Regions from separate parts of the Hydrogenophaga sp. ZJX-1 genome, predicted to be linked through region 2. Evidence: predicted binding sites of a transcription regulator. Region 2 holds the regulator's gene; each other region holds the start of a gene.
The links. The regulator FNR, encoded in region 2, switches genes on or off when oxygen is low (the NO sensors DNR and NnrR bind a similar motif). The targets are predictions, from matches to a motif close to TTGATNNNNATCAA.

Region 1 (4,570 bases), on a different contig from region 2:
CCGAGGTCGCCGGTGCCGCGTTGCATGGGCGCCGCGCAACCGGCGAGACCGCCGAGTGCGGCGACAGAAGACAGGGTGGCCGCGGCGGCCAGCCATTCACGGCGCTTCATGGTGCTTTCGCCATTTCTTCAGGAAAGCCCTGGAGCAGGCGTTGTGCGATCCAGCGGGCCTCGGGCTCGCTGAGCATCGCCTTCCAGGGCGGCATGGGGGTACCGGGCCGACCGTGGTAGATCACGGCGGCCAGGCTGTCGAGAGGGACATCGGCCAGGGCTTCGCGCGTGAGCGCGGGGCCCAGACCACCGGTGAGGCGCATGCCGTGGCACGAGCCGCAGTCCTGCCGCACCATGCGCACCAGCTCGCGCGACCGCGAGGCATCGGGCGTGGTCTGCGCGAAGGCCAGCACAGGCCCCAGCAACAGCGCGGACAGGACAAGGTCGAAGCGCACAGTCATCGCTGTCAACTCAGGACTTCAGGATCACCGCAATGGCGTCCTTCAGGTCGCCGTCGCCGATCTTGTCGACGCCGTTGGGCGACATGGGGATCGGACCAAACACACCCGAGCCGCCCTTGCGGACCTTCTCGAACAGCTTGGCCGCCACGTCCTGCCCCTTGTACTTGGCCGCGATGTCCTTGAACGAAGGCCCAACCAGCTTCTTGTCCTTGGCATGGCAGGCCATGCAGCCGGACTGGGTCAACGCCGCCTCGCCATCGGCGAAGGCAGCACCGGACCCCAGCGCCATGAAGGACGCCAGCAGCAACAGACTCACTTTTTTCATTTAAAGCTCCAAAACAGCAACAACAACGAAGTGCCCCACCCCAGGGCCCCGTGGAACCGGCTTCGCCGGGCCACCAGGGCCGTCCCCCCTCCGGGGGGAAGCCGCGTCAGCGGCGCAGGGGGGCGTCAATAGACATCGTGTTGCGTGTTGTTCACGTTGAAGTGCCCCGTCGGCGTGATCAGGCGCGGGTCCTTGATCACGGCCTTGAGCTTGAGCGTCTTGTCATCGACGATGACCAGCGCGCTCTCCTTGTTCTTGGCGCTCCACACCGAGAACCACACCTCGTCGCCCGCCTTGTTGAACTCGGGCTGCACGACGCGTTTGGCGCCGTCGTCCTGGATGCCCGCCCACTCGGCGATCGGCAGCACGACAAAACCCTTCTCCAGGTTGTTGATGTCGTACACCGCGACCGATTGCGAGATCTTCGGATCGGGGTTCAGCGGCGTGTCCGAATACAGGTGCTGGCTCTTCGGGTGGCTCTTGATGAAGAGCGCGCCGCCGCCCTGGCCGGTGAGGGTCTGCACGACCTTCCAGGCTTGCTTGGGGTGCTTGACCGGATCGGTGCCGATGAGCGAGATGGTCTCGTCACCCAGGTGGCCGGTGGACCACACCGGGCCGAATTTCGGATGGGTGAAGTTCGCACCTCGGCCGGGGTGGGGAATCTTGCCCACGTCGATCAGCTTCGTGAGCTTGCCTTCCTTCAGATCCACCGCAGCGATCTTGTTGCTGTTGTTGGCCGCCACCATGAAGTAGCGCTTGGTGGAGTCCAGGCCGCCGTCGTGCAGGAAGCGCGCGGTGCCGATGGTGGTGATCTTCAGCGCGTCGATGTTCGAGTAGTCCACCAGCAGGGTCTGTCCGGTTTCCTTGACGTTCACGACGAACTCGGGCTTGTAGTGGCTGCCGACGATGGAGGCCACGCGCGGCTCGGGGTGGTACTCCTGCTTGTCGACGGTCATGCCGCGGGTCGCCACGATCTTCAGCGGCTCCAGCGTGTCGCCGTTCATGATCACGAACTGGGGCGGCCAGTAGGAACCGGCAATGGCGTACTTGTCTTCAAAGCCCTTGTACTTGCTGGTCTCCACCGAACGCGCTTCCAGGCCGGTGCGGATCTCGGCCACGTTGTCGGGCAACTCCATCCACAGGTCGATCATGTTGATCTTGGCGTCGCGCCCGATCACGAACAGGTAACGGCCCGAGGCCGACAGGCGCGAGATGTGCACCGCGTAGCCGGTCTTGACGATGTTGATGATCTTCTTGGTGTCGCCGTCGATCAGCGCCACTTCACCGGTGTCCCGCAGCGTGGTGCTGAAGATGTTGGTGATGTTGAAGTTGTTCATCTTCTTCTTCGGCCGCTTTTCTGGCGGCACGATGACCTTCCAGGTCGCCTTCATCTGCTCCATGCCGAACTCGGGCGGGGTTGGCGGCTCGTGCTGGATGTAGCGCGCCATCATGTCCACCTCTTTTTCGGTCATCTCGCCGCTGGTCTGCCAGTTCGGCATGCCGGCGGGCGAGCCGTAGGCGATGAAGACCTTGAGGTAGTCGGTGCCCTTGCCGACCGTGATGTCGGGCGTGAGCGGTTTGCCGGTGGCGCCCTTGCGCAGCACGCCGTGGCAGCCCGCACAGCGCTCGAAATACACCTTGCGCGCCACATCGAACTCGGTCTGCGTCATGGGCGGCGCCTTGGGGTTCACGCTCTGCACCATGGGCTCGGCGCCGATGGGGGAACTGCCCGCCTGGTAATTGGCTTCGGGCTGGCTGACGCCCTTTTTGTCCTGCGCGTGCAGAGCGCCGGCAACCAGCATGGCCGCCATCGCGAGCGAGCTCAGGATGATCTTGGTGGGTTTCATGGGTTCTTTCTCTCCATCTCGGATCAGCTGTGGATGTGGCCCTCCTCCCTCCTGGGGTGTCGGACCCGCTCGCCTGGCTGCTGTCCATCGCCGGTCAACGAGCTGCATGCATCGTCGGGCGGTGCGCGCGCCTTGTCCTTGAACTGGTTCAAGGACTCGGGGTTTCTCCGCAAGAACAATGGGCGACACACAGATAACCAGGAGAAAACCCCATGAGCGTGATGGAACACAGTCGCTGGCTGGCGCCGGCCTGGCCCGCAGACGGCGCGCCGACGAGCGACCACCCCCCCGGCCTGGTGACCCTGGTGGGCGCCGGTCCCGGCGACCCCGAGCTGCTCACCCTGAAGGCGGTGAGGGCCCTGCAGGCCGCGAAACTGGTGCTCTACGACCACCTGGTGAGCCCGGCCGTGCTCGACTTCCTGCCGCCCGACGCCGACCGCGTGTACGTGGGCAAGGAATCGTCGCGCCACACCCTGCCCCAGGCCTCGATCATCGAACTCATGCTGCGGCTCGCGCGCAGCGGGCGCCCGGTGCTGCGCCTGAAGGGCGGCGACGGCTACATCTTTGGCCGGGGCGGCGAAGAGGCCCAGGCGCTGGCCGCGGCCGGCATCCCCTTCACCGTGGTACCCGGCCTCACCGCCGCGCAGGGCGCTGCCGCCTCGGTGGGCATACCGCTGACCCACCGCGACCACGCCTGCGCACTCGTGCTGGCCACCGGCCACACGCGCGACGAGCGCGGCCTCGACATGGACTGGCCCATGCTCGCGCGCCCGCGCCAGACCGTGGTGCTCTACATGGGTGTGAACAACCTGCCGGATATCTGCCACCAGCTGATCGCCCACGGCCTGCCGGGCGACACCCCGGCCGCACTGGTGGAGAAAGCCACCCTGCCCGACGAGCGCTGCATCACCGGTGCCCTGGCCGACCTGCCCCAGCTGGCGCTGACCCATGGCGTGAAACCGCCGGCCCTCATCATGGTGGGTGGCGTGGTGAGCCTGCGCGCCGAGCTGATGCCCCACCCCGGCGCCACGGAGCGCCAGCGCGCTGCCGCCATGGCCTGAGAGACCGCGTCCCGCGCCTGCGAGACAATCGGGCATGACATCCTTCGACACCAGTCTCAGCTTTTTCGGCGTCGCCATCTTGCTGGGTCTCGCGCCCGGCCCCGACAACGTGTTTGTGCTCATGCAATCGGCCCTGCGCGGGCGGCGCGCCGGTCTGTGGGTGGTGCTGGGACTGTGCACCGGCCTGATCGTGCACACCCTCGCCGTGGCCGTGGGCCTGGCCGCGGTGTTCGCGGCCTCGGCCCGGGCCTTCACCGTGCTCAAGACCGTTGGCGCCGTCTACCTCGTCTGGCTGGCCTGGCAGGCGTTCACCGCACCGGTGGACAACGGCACCGACGGCACACCACCCGATCTCGGTGGCCGCGCCATGTTCGGCCGCGGCGTGCTCATGAACCTCACCAACCCCAAGGTGGTGATCTTCTTCCTGGCCTTTCTGCCGCAGTTCGTTGAGCCGGAGGCCGGCGCGGTGGGCCTGCAACTGGTCTGGCTCGGCGGGCTGTTCATCGCGGCCACGCTGCTGACCTTTGGCGCGATCGCCTGGTTCGCCGCCACACTGGGCCAGTGGCTGCGCCGCTCGCCCACCGCCCAGCGCGGCCTGAACCGCGTGGCCGGCGTGGTCTTTCTCGGACTGGCGTCCCGGCTCGCCATGGCCGAGCGCTGATGGCCGCGTGGCGCCAGCGGCACGCTTATTGCTGATTCCACCGGCATGCCCCACAACCCGCCGCCCCTGAAGTCGGGCCTCAACTTCCTCATCGCCGCCAAACGCTGCGAGATCGACGCGCTGCGCCAGCTCTCGCTCACCAGCGCGCTGGTGAACGTCACCGGCCGGCTGATCCACGGTCTGCAGCGCGAACGCGGTCTGTCCAACCTGTTTCTGGGCTCACAG
Region 2 (4,570 bases):
GGTATCGATATCCGCAATGGCCTTCAGTACGAGTGCATCGGTTGCGGTGCCTGTATCGATGTGTGCGACGAAGTGATGGACAAGGTTGGCTATCCGCGTGGACTGGTCAAGTACTCAACCCAGAACGGCATCGCGCAAGGCTGGAATACCCAGCAGATGATCCGTCGGGCCATGCGCCCGCGGGTGCTGGTTTATACCGGCATTCTGTTGGCGATCACGCTCGCCGTCATGATCAGCCTGTTCCTTCGTAAACCGCTCAAGGTGGACGTGATCCGGGACCGCGGCGCGCTGGCACGCATGGTTGAACAGGGCCGCATCGAAAATGTCTTCCGTTTGCAGGTGATGAATGCAACCGAGAGCACGCAACGATATGTGATCAGCGTTTCTGGGTTGCCTGGTATCACCATTGCCTCGGAGTCGGAGATTGAGGTCTTGCCGACGGAAGTGCGCTCTGCGGTCATCCGGGTGCAGCTTCCCCCGGGTGCTGCAGACACCGGGTCGCACCCCATCCATTTCGAAATCAAGGCTGCCGAGAATGATGGTGTATCTGTCACTGAAAAGGCAGCCTTCCTGGTGCCACGTTGAGCACCGCTTGTCAGCAGTCAACCCGACTCAGAGATACCTATGAACACCGCAACACTCAAAAAGTCTTCCAGTGAACACCCGCCCATTCCCTGGTGGCGCGTTCCGCACATGTGGCTGGTGGTGGGTGGGCCATTGGTGGTGGTGGTCGCGGCCATCATCACGGCCGTCATAGCCGTGGAGGGCGCTGACCCTGTTCTGAACAAGGCCGACTTTGAGCGGGACCTGAAGGCGGCCCAGTTGTTGGATGGACAGGCGCGGGCCGAGGCACTGATCAAGCTTCAACCGGCCCACCAAGCACGTAACCACGCGGCGTCTCCAGTCGTCCCGCCCTCGAAGGAATAGCGAGACGTGTGCCGTCCTGTGGCTGAGATGGCACCTTTGCACCGGTTTTGATGCCTGAAATCGATCACAACAACACACGAGGAGAAACAGGAATGACCGCTCAAAGATGGATGTGGATAGCGTGGCCAGCCTTTCTGGTCGCCGCGGTGCTGGAAATGATCGTATTTGCCATGATCGATCCCAGCGATCTCCACTGGTTTGGCGCGCCGTTGGAGTTGTCTCGCCCAGCGGTCTATACCTTGGCGTTTTTCACTTTCTGGCTGGTGGCGATGGTGTCGAGCGCGCTCACCACCCTGCTGTCCATGTCGCCATTTGAGGTCAACCGGTGTCCGGTCCCACCGGATCAGCGGCCCCAGGATTGCGCCAAGAACGGATCTTGCGGCTGAACACCCTCAGCGGTCACTTCAAAACAGAAAGCCCCAACGAGGTGTCATTCGTTGGGGCTTTTGTCTTGAGTGAACTGGGTTCAGGGGCAGGTCGGCGGGTTCACAATCAACCGGAGACCCTCGGTGCTCTTGATGTGGACGTAGCGCTGTTTGACTTCGATGATGCCTTCTTCCACGAACTTGGAAAATGTGCGGCTCACCGTCTCCAGCTTCATGCCGAGATAGCTGCCAATTTCTTCGCGGGTCATCCGAAGAATCAGTTCGGACTGGGAAAAACCGCGGGCGTGCAGGCGCTGCACAAGGTTCAGCAGGAAAGCCGCGAGGCGTTCTTCCGCTCGCATGCTTCCCAGCAGCAACATGACGCTGTGGTCTCGCACGATTTCGCGGCTCATGATCTTGTGCACATGGTGCTGCAGGGTGGTGAACTCCCTGGAGAGTTCCTCGACCTGATCGAACGGCATCACACAGACTTCAGCATCTTCCAGTGCGATGGCATCACAGGAATGACGATCACTCACGATGCCATCCAAGCCGATGATCTCACCAGTCATCTGGAAGCCGGTCACTTGATCCCGGCCATCGGCCGTGGTGACGCAGGTCTTGAAGAACCCGGAACGCACGGCGTACAGCGAGGTGAATCTGTCGCCCGTATTGAAAAGTGCCGATCCGCGCTTGATGCGTCGTCGGGCCGAGATGACGTTGTCGAGCTTGTCCATCTCGTCGGGGTTGAGACCCATGGGAAGACACAATTCCCGCAGGTTGCAACTTGAACAGGCGACTTTGATGCTTTGTGCGTCCATAAATTATCCGGAAATCGGTGGTGAGCTTAACGCATAGCTGGGACTTGTGTCGAGGAAATGCCTGTGTGCCACGCCCCTCACCGGAGCGAAAATTTGCGAATGCGCGCACGATTGATCAAGATCAAGGGAGGACATGCGAGCGTGGTGCACATTCAAGGTTCAGTATTGGAGAACAGTCTGTGAGTCACGCCATTTCCGATGAATTGCTCAAGCGATTCGATGTTCCCGGTCCGCGGTACACCTCGTACCCGACGGCTGACCGCTTTGTCGAAGCCTATACCGAGGGTGACTATATACAAGCGCTGGAGCAGCGCAGGGCCGGCTCGCTGGCACTGCCGCTCAGCATCTACATTCACATTCCGTTCTGCGAGTCGGTCTGTTACTACTGCGCCTGCAACAAGGTCATCACCAAGCACCACGAACGGGCGGCTGAATACCTGCGGTACCTGTCGCGTGAAGTGGAGTTGCAGGTCCAGCATTTTGGCAAGGGGCACAGCGTGTCCCAGCTGCATCTGGGTGGTGGCACACCCACCTTTTTGTCCGATCCAGAGCTTGAGGATCTCATGACGATGATCCGGCGCAACTTCACGTTGGTGCCGGGTGGAGAATATTCGATCGAGGTGGACCCCCGGACCGTGACCGACCAGCGGCTTCAGACGCTGGCGAGACTGGGCTTCAACCGCCTCAGCTTTGGTGTCCAGGATTTCGACCCCGCTGTTCAGAAGGCGGTGCATCGCGTGCAACCTGCCGATCAGGTGTTCGCGCTGGTGGAAACCGCCCGCAAGATCGGTTTTGAGTCGGTCAACGTGGACCTGATCTACGGTCTACCGCTGCAGACGCCCGAGTCGTTCGCTCGCACGCTCGCTCAGGTGAACCAGTTGCGTCCCGACCGCATTGCGTTGTACGCCTACGCGCACCTGCCCTCCCGTTTCAAGCCGCAGCGTCGCATCATTTCGGCAGAGTTGCCCAGCCCCGGTGACAAGTTGTCGATGTTGTCTGCATCACTGGATGCCATGAGCGATGCTGGGTATGTGTATGTGGGCATGGACCATTTCGCCTTGCCCACAGATGCACTCGCAGTGGCCAAGCGCCAGGGCCGCCTGCACCGCAACTTCCAGGGCTACAGCACGCAGCCCGACTGCGATCTGATCGCCTTGGGGGTTTCCGCCATTGGGCGCATCGGAGCCACCTACAGCCAGAATGCCAAGACGCTGGAGGATTATTACGACGCTTTGGATCAGGGCAAGCTGCCCATCGTGCGGGGTCTGGTGCTCACGCGGGATGACCTGCTGCGCCGTGCCGTCATCATGTCCATCATGTGCCAAGGGCAACTGCAGTACGAATCGATCGAACTGGGTCACCTGATCGACTTCAAGAGCTACTTCGCGCGCGAGCTCGAAGTGCTGGCCGGACTGGCCGAACACGGCTTGGTCACCCTGGATGACAGCGGTGTTCAGGTCACGCCGACCGGTTGGTACTTGGTCCGTGCCATTGCCATGGTGTTTGATAAAAATCTGCAGGTTGATCAGGACCGTGCCCGGTTTTCAAAGATCATCTGAACGGTCAGCTTTTGGACCAGTGGCGGGTCTTTGTTCGCGTGGGGTGTCCATGAGCGGGTGCGAGTGGGATCAATACTCACTACCAATAGGGGCGGGTTAGAACTAGCCTCCGCCTTCTATCACCCACGCGCTGTTAAAGTTCCTTCATGCAAGCTTCCATGGCGATCACGGCCCTGTTCATGGGTATCGTGGGTGGACCCCACTGTGTCGCCATGTGCGGCGCAGCCTGTGCTGGCATCAGCCGCGCGGCAGGCGAGCGCAGCACCCGGGCGCTGTGGACGTTCCAGTTCAGTCGTATGTTCGGGTATTCGCTGTTCGGCGCTTTTGCGGCGGGGTCCGTCCAGGGGCTTGCGGTGCTGGGGACCAACACCATAGCGATTCGGCCGGTCTGGACCATGTTCCACGCTGCGGCATTTCTCCTGGGCCTGGCACTGATCTGGCAAGCGCGCCAACCCGCCTGGATTGACAACTTGGGCCAATCGTTGTGGCGCAAGGCGCGGCCGGTGCTGACCCGCTTGGGACCTCGCGCCCCCATTGTGTTGGGGGTCGGCTGGGCGTTCATGCCGTGCGGGTTGCTGTATTCCGCCTTGCTGGTGGCGTCGCTCTCTGCGAACGTGTTCGAAGGAGCCGCCATCATGGCTCTGTTTTCTTTGGGCACGTCCATTTCCTTGACCGCCGCACCCTGGTTGTTGCTGCGCCTGCGGGGCGGTCAGTCGGGCGCCTGGGCCATCCGGTTGGCCGGCTTGGCACTGGCGCTGACGTCGGGTTGGGCGCTCTGGATGGGGCTGACCAACCCCACGGGCCTGTTTTGCCTGTGATTGCCGGCTGAACAGTTCAGCCCTTGGCCGATTGGCGAGCGGGCAGGGTGGCCAGTACCAGTCCCAGGAGCGCGATACCG
Region 3 (4,570 bases), on a different contig from region 2:
TCTCCTTTGGTTGGTGCCGCCACCAACACGACGAACGGTAACGCCTCAGATCGACAGGGGCACCCACTTTCTTCCGCAGACTCCGAGACCGATGGGCGCCGTGATTGGCAGACGGGTGCCCCACGGAGAGGCAGCCACGGCGCTCCTACCGATCAGGCAGACCCGGGATGTGCTTCAGGTGCACGACCCTGCGCACACCGGCGCCCGGTGGCATGGGTTCCAGCAGATCCGCCAGCGTCACGCCGTCGAGCACCTTGAGGTAGCTGTCCATCGCCTGTTGCAGCGCGCCCTTGAGGCGGCAATAGCCGTTGAGCCGGCAGGTGTTGTGGTCGTTGTCGAAACACTCGACCAGCGTGAAGTCGGTCTCGGTCTGGCGGATCACGTCGCCCAGCACAGTCTCGCACGCCGGCTTGAGCAGGCGCAGGCCGCCGCCGCGACCGCGCGTGGTCTCCAGCAGCCCCTGGCCCGAGAGCGTCATCACGATCTTGGTCAGGTGGCTGCGCGAGATGCCGTGGGCCTCGGCGATCTCGCTGATGGTGGCGGGCCTTTCGCGCTGCGCACAGGCGGCGCAGTACATCAGCACCCGCAAGCTGTAGTCGCTCCAGTGGGTCAGTCGCATGCCGGAATCTCCTGGAGGCGGGGCATCGTTCTTCCGGATACCCCGTGTCGTTCTGATGAAATATTCACCAAGTCTGAATTTTATCTTTTAATATATTCATCTTGTGTGAATATTTAAGGAAACCCCATGAACCACGCCACCACCGTTGCAATCCCCACCACCGACCGCGCCCGGCAGGCCATCGGCCAGATCGCCGTCGATCTGCCGGGCTCCACCGCGGTCTTCCGTCGCCTCAAGCTCGACTTCTGCTGCGGAGGCCAGGTGCCCCTGCAACAGGCCTGCGCCAGCAAGGGCTTGCCACTGGACGCGGTGCTCGCCGAGCTCGCGGAACTGGAGCGCCCGAGCGAACTGCCCACGACCGAATCGCCCGAAGCGCTGGTCGATCACATCCTCGCGCGCTACCACGCCGTGCACCGCAAGCAGCTGCCCGAGCTGATCCGCATGGCCCGCCGCGTGGAGGCGGTGCACCGCGAGAATTCGGATGTGCCGGTTGGACTGGCCGAACACCTGGAGACCATGGAAGCCGAGTTGCTGGACCACATGGACAAGGAAGAACAGATCCTGTTCCCGCTGTTCAAGAGCGGCGGTGGCGCGCAGGCTCTGGGGCCGATCCACGTGATGCGCGACGAACACACCGGCCACGGTGCGCAGCTCGAACGCCTGATGGCCCTCACCGACGACGCCAACCCGCCGCGCGGCGCCTGCAACACCTGGCGCGCCCTGTACGCCGGCGTTGCGCAGCTGTCCGACGACCTGATCAACCACATCCATCTGGAGAACAACGTGCTGTTCCCGCAGTTCGAGGTCCAGGTGCAGACCGGGTGCGGATCGGCTTGCGGCTGCGCTTGATGTCAGGCCGCTTGCGCCAGATCAAGCCATGAGCCCATTGACCCAGGTCAACGCCCGGGCTCCGGGCCGCTGATACCTTCGCGCCCGCCTGGCAACGGCATCTCCGCCGTGCCGCACCTCCCACACAAGCTTCCATGGCCACCGACCGCACGTTCGACAACCCCCACACCCTGGACCTGGTCTGCCCGGCCGGCAGCCTGCCCGCGCTCAAGGCCGCGGTGGACCATGGCGCGAACTGCGTCTACCTGGGCCTGCGCGACGCCACCAACGCACGCAACTTCGCCGGCCTGAACTTCGACGACGCGGCCATCGCCAGCGGCGTGGCCTATGCGCATGCGCGCGGCTGCCAGGTGTTCATGGCGCTCAACACCTACCCCCAGGCCGCGCAGCCGGAGCGCTGGCGCGAGGCGATGGACAAGGCGGTGAACCTGGGCGTGGACGCGGTCATCCTGGCCGACCCCGGCCTGATGCGCTACGCCACGCAGCGCCACCCTCGGCTGCGGCTGCACCTCTCGGTGCAGGGCTCGGCCACCAACCCCGAGGCAATCAACCTCTACCACCGCGAGTTCGGCATCTCGCGTGCCGTGCTGCCGCGCGTGCTCTCGCTCGACCAGGTGCGCCAGGTGGTGCAGAAGACGCCGGTGGAGATCGAGGTGTTCGGATTCGGCAGCCTGTGCGTGATGGTCGAAGGGCGCTGCGCGCTCTCGTCCTACGTCACCGGCGAGTCGCCCAACACGCACGGCGTTTGTTCACCGGCCAAGGCGGTGCGCTGGCAGGAAACCCCGAAGGGCCTGGAGTCGCGGCTGAACGGCGTGCTGATCGACCGCTACGCCACCGGCGAGAGCGCGGGTTATCCCACGCTGTGCAAGGGCCGCTTTGATGTGGAAGAGGACACCAGCTACTACGCGATCGAAGAGCCCACCAGCCTCAACACGCTTTCGCTGCTGCCGCAGTTGCTGCAGATGGGCGTGCGCGCGATCAAGATCGAAGGCCGCCAGCGCAGCCCGGCCTACGTGGCCCAGGTGACGAAGGTCTGGCGCGAAGCCATCGACAGCTGCCAGGCCCAGCCCCAGCACTACACGCCCAGGAGTGCCTGGATGGCCTCGCTCGACCAGGTGGCCGAGGGGCAGCAACACACCTTGGGCGCCTACCACCGGCCGTGGAAATGACCTCCCCCCTGCGCCGCTTCGCGGCTTCCCCCCAGGGGGACCACGCCCTTGGACCGGCGGAGCCGGATCTTCGGCGTGTGCTGGGAAAGGCACGCGCGATGAACGAAACACCGATATGAAACTTTCTCTCGGACCCCTGCAGTACTACTGGCCACGCCAGACCGTGTTCGACTTCTATGAGGCCATGGCCGCCACCGCGGTGGACATCGTCTACCTCGGCGAGGTGACCTGCTCGCGCCGCCACGAGCTGCGCCTGTCGGACTGGCTGGACGTGGCCGAGCGGATGCGCGCTGCGGGCAAGACCGCCGTGCTCTCCACCCAGGTGCTGCTGGAATCGGGTTCGGACGTGAGCGCGATGCAGAAGGTCGCGGCGAACACGGACTTCCTGGTCGAGGCCAACGACATGGGGGCGGTGGGCGCACTGGGCGGTCAGCGCGGTTTCGTCGCCGGCCCGCACCTCAACGTCTACAACGGCCCCACGCTGCAATGGATGGCCTCGATGGGCGCGTCGCGCTGGGTCGCACCGCTGGAGATGCCGCGCCAGGACCTGGCCCTGCTGCAGCGGGAACGCCCGGCCGGCCTGCAGACCGAGGTGTTCGTGCACGGCCGCCTGCCGCTCGCTTTCTCGGCGCGCTGCTTCACCGCGCGCCACCGCAACCTGCCCAAGGACGACTGCCGCTTCAGCTGCATCGACCACCCCGACGGCCTGATGCTCAAGACCCGCGAGCAGGCGGAGTTCCTGGTGCTCAACGGCATCCAGACCCAGTCGGCGCGGGTGCACAGCCTGATCGACGCCTGGGACGATCTGACGGCGCTCGGTGTGGACGTGGCGCGCATCAGCCCGCAGTCCTTGCACACGGCCGAGGTGATCGGCCTGTACGACGCGGTGCGCCGCGAAGCGCTGAATGGCCCGGCGGCACGCGCCGCCCTGCTGCCTCTGCTGCCCGACCGCGACTGCAACGGCTACTGGCACGGCCAGCCGGGGCAGGAACGCATCGAACCCGCCCTCGCCTGAAAGCCCCCCATGCACACGACCACCGCCCGCCCCGACACGCACCACGTGCTGCCCACTCCGGTGGGCACCCTGCTCGGGCGCCTGCCGGCCTACCCCGGCTCGATGCTGCTGGTCACCGCCCTCAACCTCGTGCTCGCTCGCCAGCTGCCGACCGACGTGCGCCAGCGCCTGGAGGGTCAGCGCATCCGCATCCAGGTGCGCGACGCCGGCCTGCGCTTCGACTTCGTCTGGCGCGGCACGCTGTTCCGTGCCAGCCCGCCGCAGCCCGAAACCGAACTGACGCTGAGCGCCAACGCGCACGACTTCGTGCGCCTGGCCCGGCGCCAGGACGACCCCGACACGCTGTTCTTCAACCGCCGCCTCTCGATGGAGGGTGACACCGAACTCGGCCTGGTGGTCAAGAACGCGCTCGATGCGCTGGAATTGCCGGTGTTCGATGCCCAGCACTGGACGCCGCCGCGGGTGTGGGAGCGCCTGCGCGCACGCCTGGCCCACCCAACCGCGGGCTCGCGCCCCAGGCAACGGTGAGCACGCCCGCGAGCCGCGCCGCCGCCCGCCCGCTGGTCTACGCCTGCTCGGGCTGCTCCAGTGCCGCGCAGCTGGCCAACCACGTCGCCGTTCGGCTCGACCGCTCGGGGCTGGCCGAGATGTCGTGCATCGCCGGCGTCGGTGGCGACGTTCCCTCGCTGCTCAAGACCGCGCGCTCGGGCCGCCCCATCGTGGCGCTCGACGGCTGCCCGCTGGTGTGCGTGAAAAGCAGCCTGGCGCGCCACGGCATCGCCCCCGACCAGCACCACCAGTTGCAGACCTATGGCGTGCGCAAGCGCCAGCACGAAGACTTCGACCCCGAGCAAGCCCGGCAGGTGCTGGCGCAGGTGAGCGCCGGTCTGCACCTGCTCGCCGTGACCGAACCGACGG

Region 1: a site for FNR is predicted at 2,762-2,775, ahead of cobA (uroporphyrinogen-III C-methyltransferase). Genes of this name have one in related genera too.
Region 3: a site for FNR is predicted at 1,506-1,519, ahead of ubiU (ubiquinone anaerobic biosynthesis protein UbiU). Genes of this name have one in related genera too.

The regions. Positions count from the first base shown of each region.
Region 1 covers NZ_JBMBRA010000004.1:320,623-325,192, forward strand. The annotation lists gene ACN5W5_RS13470 (cytochrome D1 domain-containing protein) at 1-110, opposite strand, end outside; gene ACN5W5_RS13475 (c-type cytochrome) at 107-451, opposite strand; gene ACN5W5_RS13480 (c-type cytochrome) at 462-776, opposite strand; gene ACN5W5_RS13485 (cytochrome D1 domain-containing protein) at 902-2,587, opposite strand; gene cobA (uroporphyrinogen-III C-methyltransferase) at 2,836-3,684, shown strand; gene ACN5W5_RS13495 (LysE family translocator) at 3,719-4,345, shown strand; gene ACN5W5_RS13500 (nitrate- and nitrite sensing domain-containing protein) at 4,412-4,570, shown strand, end outside.
Region 2 covers NZ_JBMBRA010000001.1:684,289-688,858, forward strand. The annotation lists gene ccoG (cytochrome c oxidase accessory protein CcoG) at 1-585, shown strand, start outside; gene ACN5W5_RS03370 (nitrogen fixation protein FixH) at 625-927, shown strand; gene ACN5W5_RS03375 (hypothetical protein) at 1,020-1,313, shown strand; gene fnr (fumarate/nitrate reduction transcriptional regulator Fnr) at 1,394-2,113, opposite strand; gene hemN (oxygen-independent coproporphyrinogen III oxidase) at 2,293-3,672, shown strand; gene ACN5W5_RS03390 (sulfite exporter TauE/SafE family protein) at 3,831-4,490, shown strand; gene ACN5W5_RS03395 (DMT family transporter) at 4,507-4,570, opposite strand, start outside.
Region 3 covers NZ_JBMBRA010000002.1:686,204-690,773, forward strand. The annotation lists gene ACN5W5_RS07940 (Rrf2 family transcriptional regulator) at 146-619, opposite strand; gene ytfE (iron-sulfur cluster repair protein YtfE) at 746-1,468, shown strand; gene ubiU (ubiquinone anaerobic biosynthesis protein UbiU) at 1,603-2,637, shown strand; gene ubiV (ubiquinone anaerobic biosynthesis protein UbiV) at 2,753-3,652, shown strand; gene ubiT (ubiquinone anaerobic biosynthesis accessory factor UbiT) at 3,662-4,180, shown strand; gene ACN5W5_RS07965 (putative zinc-binding protein) at 4,177-4,570, shown strand, end outside.